Regions from separate parts of the Salmonella bongori NCTC 12419 genome, predicted to be linked through region 3. Evidence: predicted binding sites of a transcription regulator. Region 3 holds the regulator's gene; each other region holds the start of a gene.
The links. Region 3 encodes PurR, which represses purine synthesis genes. Its sites were predicted from a motif close to CANGCAAACGTTTGCNTG; they were not measured.

Region 1 (3,285 bases), 400 kb from region 3:
GTAGCTGCGTGCCTAAGTCCGCATTACGACTGGAAAATTAAACCGCCTGTTCAAGGCTGAAACGGTGACAGTGAACCTGCGGTTTCAGCCTGTCGTTCATAATTTTAATTGCATCGCCAAGCTGCATGGTTCGGCCTGCGATTACTACGCCGGGCTGGGCCAGCAGGCAAAGTGCGGCATTTTCTCCTGGTTCGACCACCAGTAAATTAACCTGTTCTGCCGTATCGCTTAACCAGACGCTTGCGGCATCACCTGTTCCAGGCGTCCACGCTTCGCCATGGGCCACAAAATGCCAACTTTTTGGCATTTGCGGTTTAAGGTAACGAATCGCCACCAGCGCATTTAACACCAGCTCCGCCCGTTGCTCTTTGCTTAATTCGAAGTCCCGACACTTTTCTTCGAAGGAAAAATAGAGCGCGGCATCATCCACGCAAAAACCGGTCGGGCAAAAGGCGTCTGGTGTGAGCATCTTACGAGGGAAACGCGAACGAAAAAGCATACCATTGGCAAGATCGAGCATCATACGATCGTGCTCGTCATCATAATACCAGCGCCAGTTATCGTCAGGTTTAATTCGCATTAGCCTCTCTCCCGCCTGTAAGCAACTCGTAACAGCATTGTCCTTTTGCCGCTTCGTTTATTACCCCAATAATAAAAGCCTAAAATGTCTAAATAAGCAACAGTGGAGAAATATAAAACAACCAGAGCCGGAAATAAAGCCCTGGTTGTCTGATAAAGGGTAAAGTTTAGATATGCGTTACGATCTCTTTAATCAATGGCGGACCTTTAAAAATAAAGCCGGAATAAATTTGTACCAGTGTTGCGCCTGCGGCTATCTTTTCTCGTGCGGCGATAACTGAGTCGATGCCGCCGACGCCGATAATCGGTAATTGTCCTTTTAACTCCTGGGACAAACGACGAATAGTTTCTGTGCTTTTTAATTGCAATGGCCGACCACTTAATCCTCCCGTTTGCTGGTAATTTTTCATTCCCTGTACCAACGAACGATCAAGGGTCGTATTTGTTGCAATTACGCCATCAATATTGTGTCGAAGCAGGCTATCGGCAACCTGGATCAATTCCTCTTCACAAAGATCCGGCGCGATCTTTACGGCCACCGGTACATATTTATGGTGGATCGCCTGAAGATCGTTTTGCTTATTTTTAATAGCGCTTAAGAGATCATCCAGCGCATCGCCATACTGGAGTGAACGTAACCCTGGTGTATTCGGTGAAGAAATATTAATGGCGATATAACCTGCATACGCATAGACTTTTTCCATACAAATCAGGTAGTCATCTTTGCCATTTTCAACTGGCGTATCTTTATTTTTGCCAATATTGATGCCCAGAATACCATCAAAATGGGCCTTTTTAACATTCTCAACCAGGTTATCAACGCCCAGATTATTAAACCCCATCCGATTGATCAGGCCTTCAGCCTCCACCAGACGGAAAAGACGCGGCTTATCGTTACCCGGCTGCGGACGCGGCGTCACAGTGCCGATTTCAAGGGAACCAAACCCCATCGCGCCTAACGCATCAATGCACTCCCCGTCTTTATCCAGACCTGCAGCCAGCCCCAGCGGGTTTTTAAAAGTAAGCCCCATGCAGGTAACCGGTTTTGTCGGCACCTTCTGGCGCACCAGCGCTTCCAGCGGCGTACCGGTAATGCGGCGTAATTGTTGAAATGTAAATTCATGAGCGCGCTCTGGATCGAGCTGGAAAAGGGCTTTACGAACGAAGGGATAGTACATGAACTCTCCTGGATTCCCGGTATGCAAACCGGGGGCGTATTATGGGCGATATCGTTGAAAAAGGGAATTGACCTGCCGCAATAAATAGCAATCGTTTTCCCTCTCTCTTCTCCCACACGCTCCGCCAGATGCCGTTCTGTGCGACATGACCGTCTTCCTTTACTGGATGGATAAAGCGCAACAAATCCTCCTCCGGCTAAAAAAACGCCCGGTTGCACGAACGCATACCGGGCTTACATCACATTTTTATACCGGATAAATTCCTTCCGGCGCGCTATCAGGCCAACGCTTTCGTGATCTTCTCATACAAATCACCGGAAAGATTCTCCAGTCCTTTTAACTGCTCCAGCGCCGCTCGCATTTTCTCCTGCCGTTTCTCATCATAGCGCTTCAGGCGGATCAGCGGTTCAATGAGGCGTGACGCTACCTGTGGGTTGCGGCTATTCAGATCGGTCAGCATCTCGACCAGGAACTGATATCCACTGCCGTCTTCCGCATGGAACGCCGCCGGGTTGCTGCCGGCAAAGGCACCAATTAATGAACGAATGCGGTTTGGGTTACTCATACTGAAAGAACGGTGTCGGAGCAGGCCACGTACCGTTTCCAGGACATTCTCCGCGGGGCTGGTGGATTGCAGGATAAACCATTTATCCATCACCAGACCATCCTGATGCCACTTATCGTCATATTCCTGCATCAATGTATCGCGACACGGCAACTGGGCCGCCACCGCAGCAGACAGCGCTGCCAGCGCATCGGTCATGTTATTGGCGTCGCGATACTGTTTGCTGACCAATCTATTAGCCAGTTCCGTCTCGCCGAACGCCAGGAAGCGCAGGCAGGCGTTACGCAGTGCGCGCTTGCCGATGTCGCCATGATCAATACGGTACGCATTCAACGCGTTGGCGTTATAAATAGCAAGGAACTCATCCGCCAGTTCTGTCGCCAGCGTACGTGTCAACGCTTCACGGACTTGCATAATGGCGATCGGGTCGATAACCTCGAACAACTCTGCTATTTCACTGGCCGAAGGCAACGTTAAAATTTCTGCGGCCAGCGCCGGATCGATCTTCTCATCTAACAGCACCGCGCGAAATGCGTCAGCAACATGCACCGGAAGCGATAGCGGCTGCCCCTGCTGATGACGCGCCACATTCAGTTTAATGTATGTGGCCAGCAGACTTTGCGCCGCATCCCAACGGGAGAAATCATTGCGCGCATGGCGCATCAGGAACGTCAACTGCTGATCGCTCCATTTATATTCCAGTTTCACCGGCGCTGAAAACTCGCACAGCAAGGCCGGAACAGGCTGGAAGTAGACATTATCGAAGGTAAATGTCTGCTCCGCCTGCGTGACGTTCAGCACGGCATTGACCGGATGACCACCTTTTTGCAACGGAATGACGTTGCCTTCGTTATCATACAACTCAATGGCGAACGGAATATGCAGCGGTTGCTTTTCCGCCTGATCTGCCGTCGCTGGCGTACGCTGACTAATAGTCAACATATACTGCTCGGTTTCCGGATT
Region 2 (3,285 bases), 1.9 Mb from region 3:
GGTGTCCAGGGACGGGCCAGCGCAGAGCCCTGTACGCCATGCTCATTCAGGTATTTGTCCAACTCAACCATCCCCGTCCAGCGATTCTCGCACCACAGTGGAGCGAGTAGCGTCGGACGGCGTGCGCTGGCGGAAATACGGTGATAAATCACCTCCGGCGGCGTATGACGGATCATCTCGCCTGCCGTTAGCGTGTAATCGTCCAGCGCGATGCCGTTCAGCCGCCCCGCCTCCCAGGCTTTCGCCATAATACTGCCTTTGACGATATGCAGCGGGTGCAGTTTTATGCCGTCCACACCCGTCTCCACGACGCGAGTTAGCGTTTGCAAGCATTCGCTTTGCCCCTCACCCGGCAGCCCCACAATCAGATGCGCGCATACTTTCAGCCCATGTTCACGGGCAAGCCGGGCAGTACGCTGATAACAGGCGAAGTCATGACCGCGATTAATACGGCGCAACGTTTTATCGTGTGCGGTTTGCAGTCCCAGCTCCAGCCACACCTCGTAGCCTTGATCTTTATATTCACACAGTAAATCTACTACCGCCTGCGGAACGCAATCGGGCCGCGTACCGACACATAATCCTACGATACTGGCCTGGCTAACGGCCTGCTGATACATGGAACGAAGTACCTGCACTTCCGCAAAGGTACTGGTATAAGCCTGGAAATAGGCCAGATAGCGTTTCGCGCGGTTCACCAGATGCGCCTGATGCGCGAGTTGTTCGGCAATCGAGCGATGCTGCTGCGCCTCATCGGCAAAAGAGGCGACATTACAGAAAGTGCAGCCGCCGCGGCCGATAGTGCCATCGCGATTAGGGCAGCTAAAACCGCCATGAAGCGTCAGCTTATGAACCTTTTGCCCATATCGATGTAAAAGATCCCCGCCAAACATATTGACTAATTTCTGTAACTGCATAATCTGATAGACCGCCTCTTAAAAAGAGGCCAAAGCCTGCCATTTTTAGCCTCCGTTGGCGATGACCTGGATCAATCGCCCGGGATGGCTTTATTTATTGCATAAACAAGCACAATAACCGCTATTTCATTCATTTAAACGGTAATATTTTTTCTGATATTCCTGTTTTTTTCGTCGTCTTAAACTCCGCGGATAAAACAGTAGCATCAAATACCGCTTATGCGTAAATCCAGCATAAAATGCTAAGATTTTTATAAAAGTAAGGTCAGATAAGGCCTGACAAGTGATGCTTATAGTGAAGCAGATCACCGCCCTTCCGCCACGTCCCTTTGGTCATCTTTTCTAGAAAAATCCTTAATTTCAATCATTTAAAAAAGTTATCTGTGCTATAGCACATTTTTGCACAAATAAGTTTGCCATTTGACCTGGGTGTGGATTCCCGATAAGTTGGGGATCCGCTGGAAGCTTTCTGGATGAGTCGTCTGCTCATCATATTTATGCAGTAATTGAGATTCCCTCTTAACCGTATTTACCAATGCGAAAAGGACAAAAGAGGGCGAATGCGAGGTAAGCGTATGATGCGCCAGCCCCGTCGCCATGCTCTTGCTGTGCCTGCGCGTTATCGATCGGTTGGGAGAGCGTCCCGTAGAGCCTGGGGAGGTTCACTGATATGTTGTACGATAAATCCCTTGAGAAGGATAACTGTGGTTTCGGCCTGATCGCCCACATAGAAGGCGAACCTAGCCACAAGGTAGTGCGTACCGCCATACACGCGCTGGCCCGGATGCAACACCGTGGCGCGATCCTTGCCGACGGTAAAACCGGCGACGGTTGCGGCTTGTTATTACAAAAACCTGACCGTTTCTTTCGCATCGTTGCCGAAGAGCGCGGCTGGCGCTTAGCTAAAAACTACGCCGTCGGGATGATTTTTTTGAATAAAGATCCTGAACTGGCTGCCGCCGCACGTCGCATTGTTGAAGAAGAGTTACAACAGGAAACGCTGTCAATTGTGGGCTGGCGCGACGTGCCGACCAATGAAGGCGTGCTCGGTGACATTGCCCTCTCCTCCCTGCCGCGTATTGAGCAAATTTTTGTCAACGCTCCGGCGGGCTGGCGGCCGCGCGATATGGAACGCCGGCTTTTCATCGCTCGTCGCCGCATTGAAAAACGCCTGCAGGAAGATAAAGACTTCTACGTGTGTAGCCTGTCAAACCTGGTTAACATCTATAAAGGCCTGTGTATGCCGGCGGATCTGCCCCGCTTCTACCTGGACCTTGCAGATCTACGTCTGGAATCCGCCATTTGCTTGTTCCACCAGCGTTTCTCAACTAATACCGTGCCACGCTGGCCGCTGGCGCAACCGTTTCGCTATCTGGCGCATAATGGCGAAATCAATACCATCACCGGCAATCGCCAGTGGGCGCGTGCCCGTACCTATAAATTCCAGACGCCGTTAATCCCGGACCTACAGTCCGCCGCGCCGTTTGTTAACGAAACCGGATCGGACTCCAGCTCGCTGGACAACATGCTGGAACTGCTGCTGGCAGGCGGGATGGACATCATCCGCGCCATGCGTCTGCTGGTGCCGCCCGCCTGGCAGAACAACCCGGATATGGACCCGGATTTGCGCGCTTTCTTCGACTTTAACTCCATGCATATGGAGCCGTGGGACGGCCCGGCGGGCATCGTCATGTCCGACGGGCGCTTCGCCGCCTGCAATCTCGACCGTAACGGCCTGCGCCCGGCACGCTATGTCATTACCAAAGACAAGCTGATCACCTGCGCCTCTGAAGTCGGCATCTGGGATTATCAGCCGGATGAAGTAGTGGAAAAAGGCCGTGTCGGGCCCGGCGAGCTGATGGTCATTGATACCCGCAGCGGGCGTATCCTGCACTCAGCGGAAACCGATGACGATCTGAAAAGCCGTCATCCCTATAAAGCGTGGATGGAAAAGAACGTCCGCCGTCTGGTGCCATTTGAAGATCTGCCTGATGAAGACGTGGGCAGCCGCGAGCTGGACGACGATCTGCTGGCCAGCTATCAGAAACAGTTTAACTACAGCGCCGAAGAGCTGGACTCAATTATCCGTGTACTGGGCGAAAACGGCCAGGAAGCGGTCGGTTCGATGGGAGACGATACCCCGTTTGCCGTACTTTCCAGCCAGCCGCGTATTATTTATGACTATTTCCGCCAGCAGTTCGCACAGGTGACCAACCCGCCTATCGACCCGCTGCGCGAAGCGCATGTTATGTCGCTGGCGACCAGTATTGGCCGCGAGATGAACGTCTTCTGTGAAGCCGAAGGTCAGGCCCATCGCCTGAGCTTTAAATCGCCGATTCTGCTGTACTCTGATTTCAAACAGCTCACC
Region 3 (3,285 bases):
ATCAAAGGCACGGCGTTTGAAGACAAATCGCTGGAAGAGATCGTTCGTACCTCTGAAGGCGGCATCTTTAATAACGCAGCCCAGGTCTGGAACCACACGTTCTACTGGAACTGCCTGGCGCCAAACGCTGGCGGCGAGCCAGCCGGAAAACTGGCTGATGCTATCGCGGATTCCTTTGGCAGCTTCGCGGAATTTAAAGCGCAGTTCACGGATGCCGCTATCAAAAACTTTGGTTCCGGATGGACATGGCTGGTAAAAGGCGCTGATGGCAAACTGGCTATCGTCTCAACCTCTAATGCCGGTACGCCGCTGACCACGGATGCGACTCCGCTGCTAACGGTTGATGTGTGGGAACACGCGTATTACATTGACTACCGCAACGCCCGTCCAAACTATCTGGAACATTTCTGGGCACTGGTTAATTGGGCGTTTGTCGCGAAAAACCTCGCCGCATAAGTCTGAGAATACGCAGAAGGTTCGCCTTCTGCGTATGAGCACCATTTGCAGGAGGCGTCAGATCAGAACATTTCCTGGCTGAGGTACAAACGCCAGCCGCCATCACGCCGATATTTCTCTCCTGCGCTCACTCAACGTCCGTTCACATGTTCTACAGATAACAAACGCACCGACGTTGCCCCCCTCCCTCCGGGATAGCCCGCTACATAATAACAAAACATTTTTGCCATATAGATAACATTGAGGCAGTGCGAGGGAGGCGAGGCGCTCCCTCAAAAGAGAAGGAAAATCAGTGCAGAGCGGCGGTTAATCCACCAGCGACAATCAAGCCCAATGCAATAATCGTCGTGATCAATGAAAATTTCAGGTCGGTACTCATCAAGTTTTCTCCTTTTTATTCCCACACAAAAAGTGATATAGCGCATTTTTGCACATTCACGCACAAAAATCTCTCACGTTTTATACTGATAACTGTTTTTAACGCTTCCCCTTTTCCTCAAGATCAGACAAAATTCCAGGCTTACTGAATTAGCGTAACGGCCATTGACCCCTTCCTGACGTTCCGTGTCGTTTTCCGGCGTGCCGCAACCCTGACGTTGCGATTAGGGTGTGTGTAGGCAAACGTTTACCTGGCGTTTCTCAGGAGCTTAGCAAGGGTCTGGAGTGAAATGTAATGGCAACAATTAAAGATGTAGCGAAACGAGCAAACGTTTCCACTACAACTGTATCACACGTAATCAACAAAACACGCTTTGTTGCTGAAGAGACGCGTAACGCGGTCTGGGCGGCGATTAAAGAGCTGCACTACTCTCCCAGCGCTGTCGCACGTAGCCTGAAGGTTAACCACACTAAATCGATAGGTTTACTGGCGACCAGCAGCGAAGCGGCCTATTTCGCAGAAATTATCGAGGCGGTTGAAAAGAACTGCTTCCAGAAAGGCTATACGCTGATTCTGGGTAATGCCTGGAATAATCTGGAAAAACAGCGCGCCTATCTGTCCATGATGGCGCAAAAGCGCGTGGATGGTCTACTGGTAATGTGTTCTGAGTATCCGGAGCCTTTACTCTCCATGCTGGAAGAGTATCGCCACATTCCGATGGTCGTGATGGACTGGGGTGAAGCGAAGGCGGATTTTACCGACACGGTTATTGATAACGCCTTTGAGGGCGGTTATATGGCGGGTCGTTATCTGGTTGAACGCGGCCACCGTGATATCGGCGTTATTCCCGGCCCGCTGGAGCGCAACACGGGCGCCGGGCGGCTGGCTGGCTTCATGAAGGCGATGGAAGAAGCGTTGATCAAAGTGCCGGATAACTGGATCGTCCAGGGCGACTTCGAGCCGGAGTCCGGTTACCATGCGATGCAGCAGATCTTATCGCAGTCGCATCGCCCTACCGCTGTTTTCTGTGGCGGCGATATTATGGCGATGGGCGCTCTGTGCGCCGCGGATGAAATGGGCCTTCGCGTACCACAGGACGTTTCGGTGATTGGTTATGACAATGTGCGTAACGCGCGATTCTTTACGCCGGCGTTGACAACAATTCACCAGCCCAAAGACTCTTTAGGCGAAACTGCTTTCAATATGCTGCTGGATCGCATCGTCAATAAACGCGAAGAGTCGCAGTCTATTGAAGTTCATCCGCGTCTGGTTGAGCGTCGCTCAGTCGCCGACGGTCCGTTCCGCGACTATCGGCGTTAATCCCCACCGTCGGGAGCCTCCTCTGGCTCCCGTAGCCACTCCCGATTCAACGTTTCGCTATCGCCTAAATAGTCCAGTAGCCAGGACAGCGCGGGCGATGCCTCATTTTGTTGCCACGTCACACAACAAGCTGCATCGGGAAACGGATTCTCTAATGTCAGTGCTACCCATTTGCCACTGTCTATCCACTGACGGGCAAAATGCGTTGGCACCATTCCTACGCATAAACCAGCCGACAGACAAGTGGCTGATGACTCCCAGTCCGGTACAACAACCCTTTTTTGGTTATCAAGCAGCCAGGTAATTCGTTTCGGTAAGGTTCGCGAAGTATCTTCCCTGACCAGCGACGGCCAGTTGCGTAACGTATCATCGCTTAATGGCCCCTGCATCGACGCCAGCGGGTGATCGTGTGCCACTACACAGCTCCAGCTCAGGGTTCCCATATCCCGAAAAGCGTAACGTCCCCCGACCGGAATTGCCTGCGTCGCCCCAATGGCCAGTTCCACCCGTCCGTCGGAGAGCGCATCCCAGACGCCGTTAAATACCTCCTGAAAGACCAGTAGTTCCACATCGTCAAAATGGCGATAGAAATCGACGATCATTTGGCGGGTTCGTTCCGGCCTGACAATATTATCCACCGCAATCGCCAACTGCCCGCGCCAACCAGTAGCAATTTGCTGACACTGCTGGCGTGTGATCTGCATTTTTTTGATAACAGAACGCCCTTCTTTTAAAAACCAGGCGCCGGCAGGGGTCAATTCGACGTCACGATGACGTCGTACAAAAAGCGGTACAGCCAGCCACTCCTCTAACTGACGAACCGTATAACTGACTGCTGAGGGTACACGGTGCAACTCTTGCGCCGCCGCACTAAAACTTCCATTACGCGCCACGGCGTCAACCACTTCAAGCGAATATTCGGACCACATTATATGCCTGCAAAAATTTTGAACCCAATGGACAAATATTAACGTTTCACAACGTTAATTTCACTCCCTACACTCTGCGGCAGTGTCTGTTTGATAATAAAGAGAAACAAATATGCAACCTGGAAAAGGTTTTTTAGTCTGGCTGGCCGGTCTTAGCGTGCTGGGTTTTCTGGCAACGGACATGTACTTGCCTGCGTTTGC

Region 1: pyrD (quinone-dependent dihydroorotate dehydrogenase) is a predicted target of PurR. The motif match lies at 1,842-1,859, and genes of this name have one in related genera.
Region 2: gltB (glutamate synthase large subunit) is a predicted target of PurR. The motif match lies at 1,320-1,337, and genes of this name have one in related genera.

Annotation. Positions count from the first base shown of each region.
Region 1 covers NC_015761.1:977,135-980,419, reverse strand. Annotated here, with positions in the region: gene SBG_RS04500 (YcbX family protein) at 1-41, shown strand, start outside; gene zapC (cell division protein ZapC) at 38-580, opposite strand; gene pyrD (quinone-dependent dihydroorotate dehydrogenase) at 747-1,757, opposite strand; gene pepN (aminopeptidase N) at 2,035-3,285, opposite strand, start outside.
Region 2 covers NC_015761.1:3,234,243-3,237,527, forward strand. Annotated here, with positions in the region: gene SBG_RS15325 (TIGR01212 family radical SAM protein) at 1-917, opposite strand, end outside; gene gltB (glutamate synthase large subunit) at 1,588-3,285, shown strand, end outside.
Region 3 covers NC_015761.1:1,374,624-1,377,908, reverse strand. Annotated here, with positions in the region: gene sodB (superoxide dismutase [Fe]) at 1-456, shown strand, start outside; gene cydH (cytochrome bd-I oxidase subunit CydH) at 746-835, opposite strand; gene purR (HTH-type transcriptional repressor PurR) at 1,130-2,155, shown strand; gene punR (DNA-binding transcriptional activator PunR) at 2,152-3,084, opposite strand; gene punC (purine nucleoside transporter PunC) at 3,197-3,285, shown strand, end outside.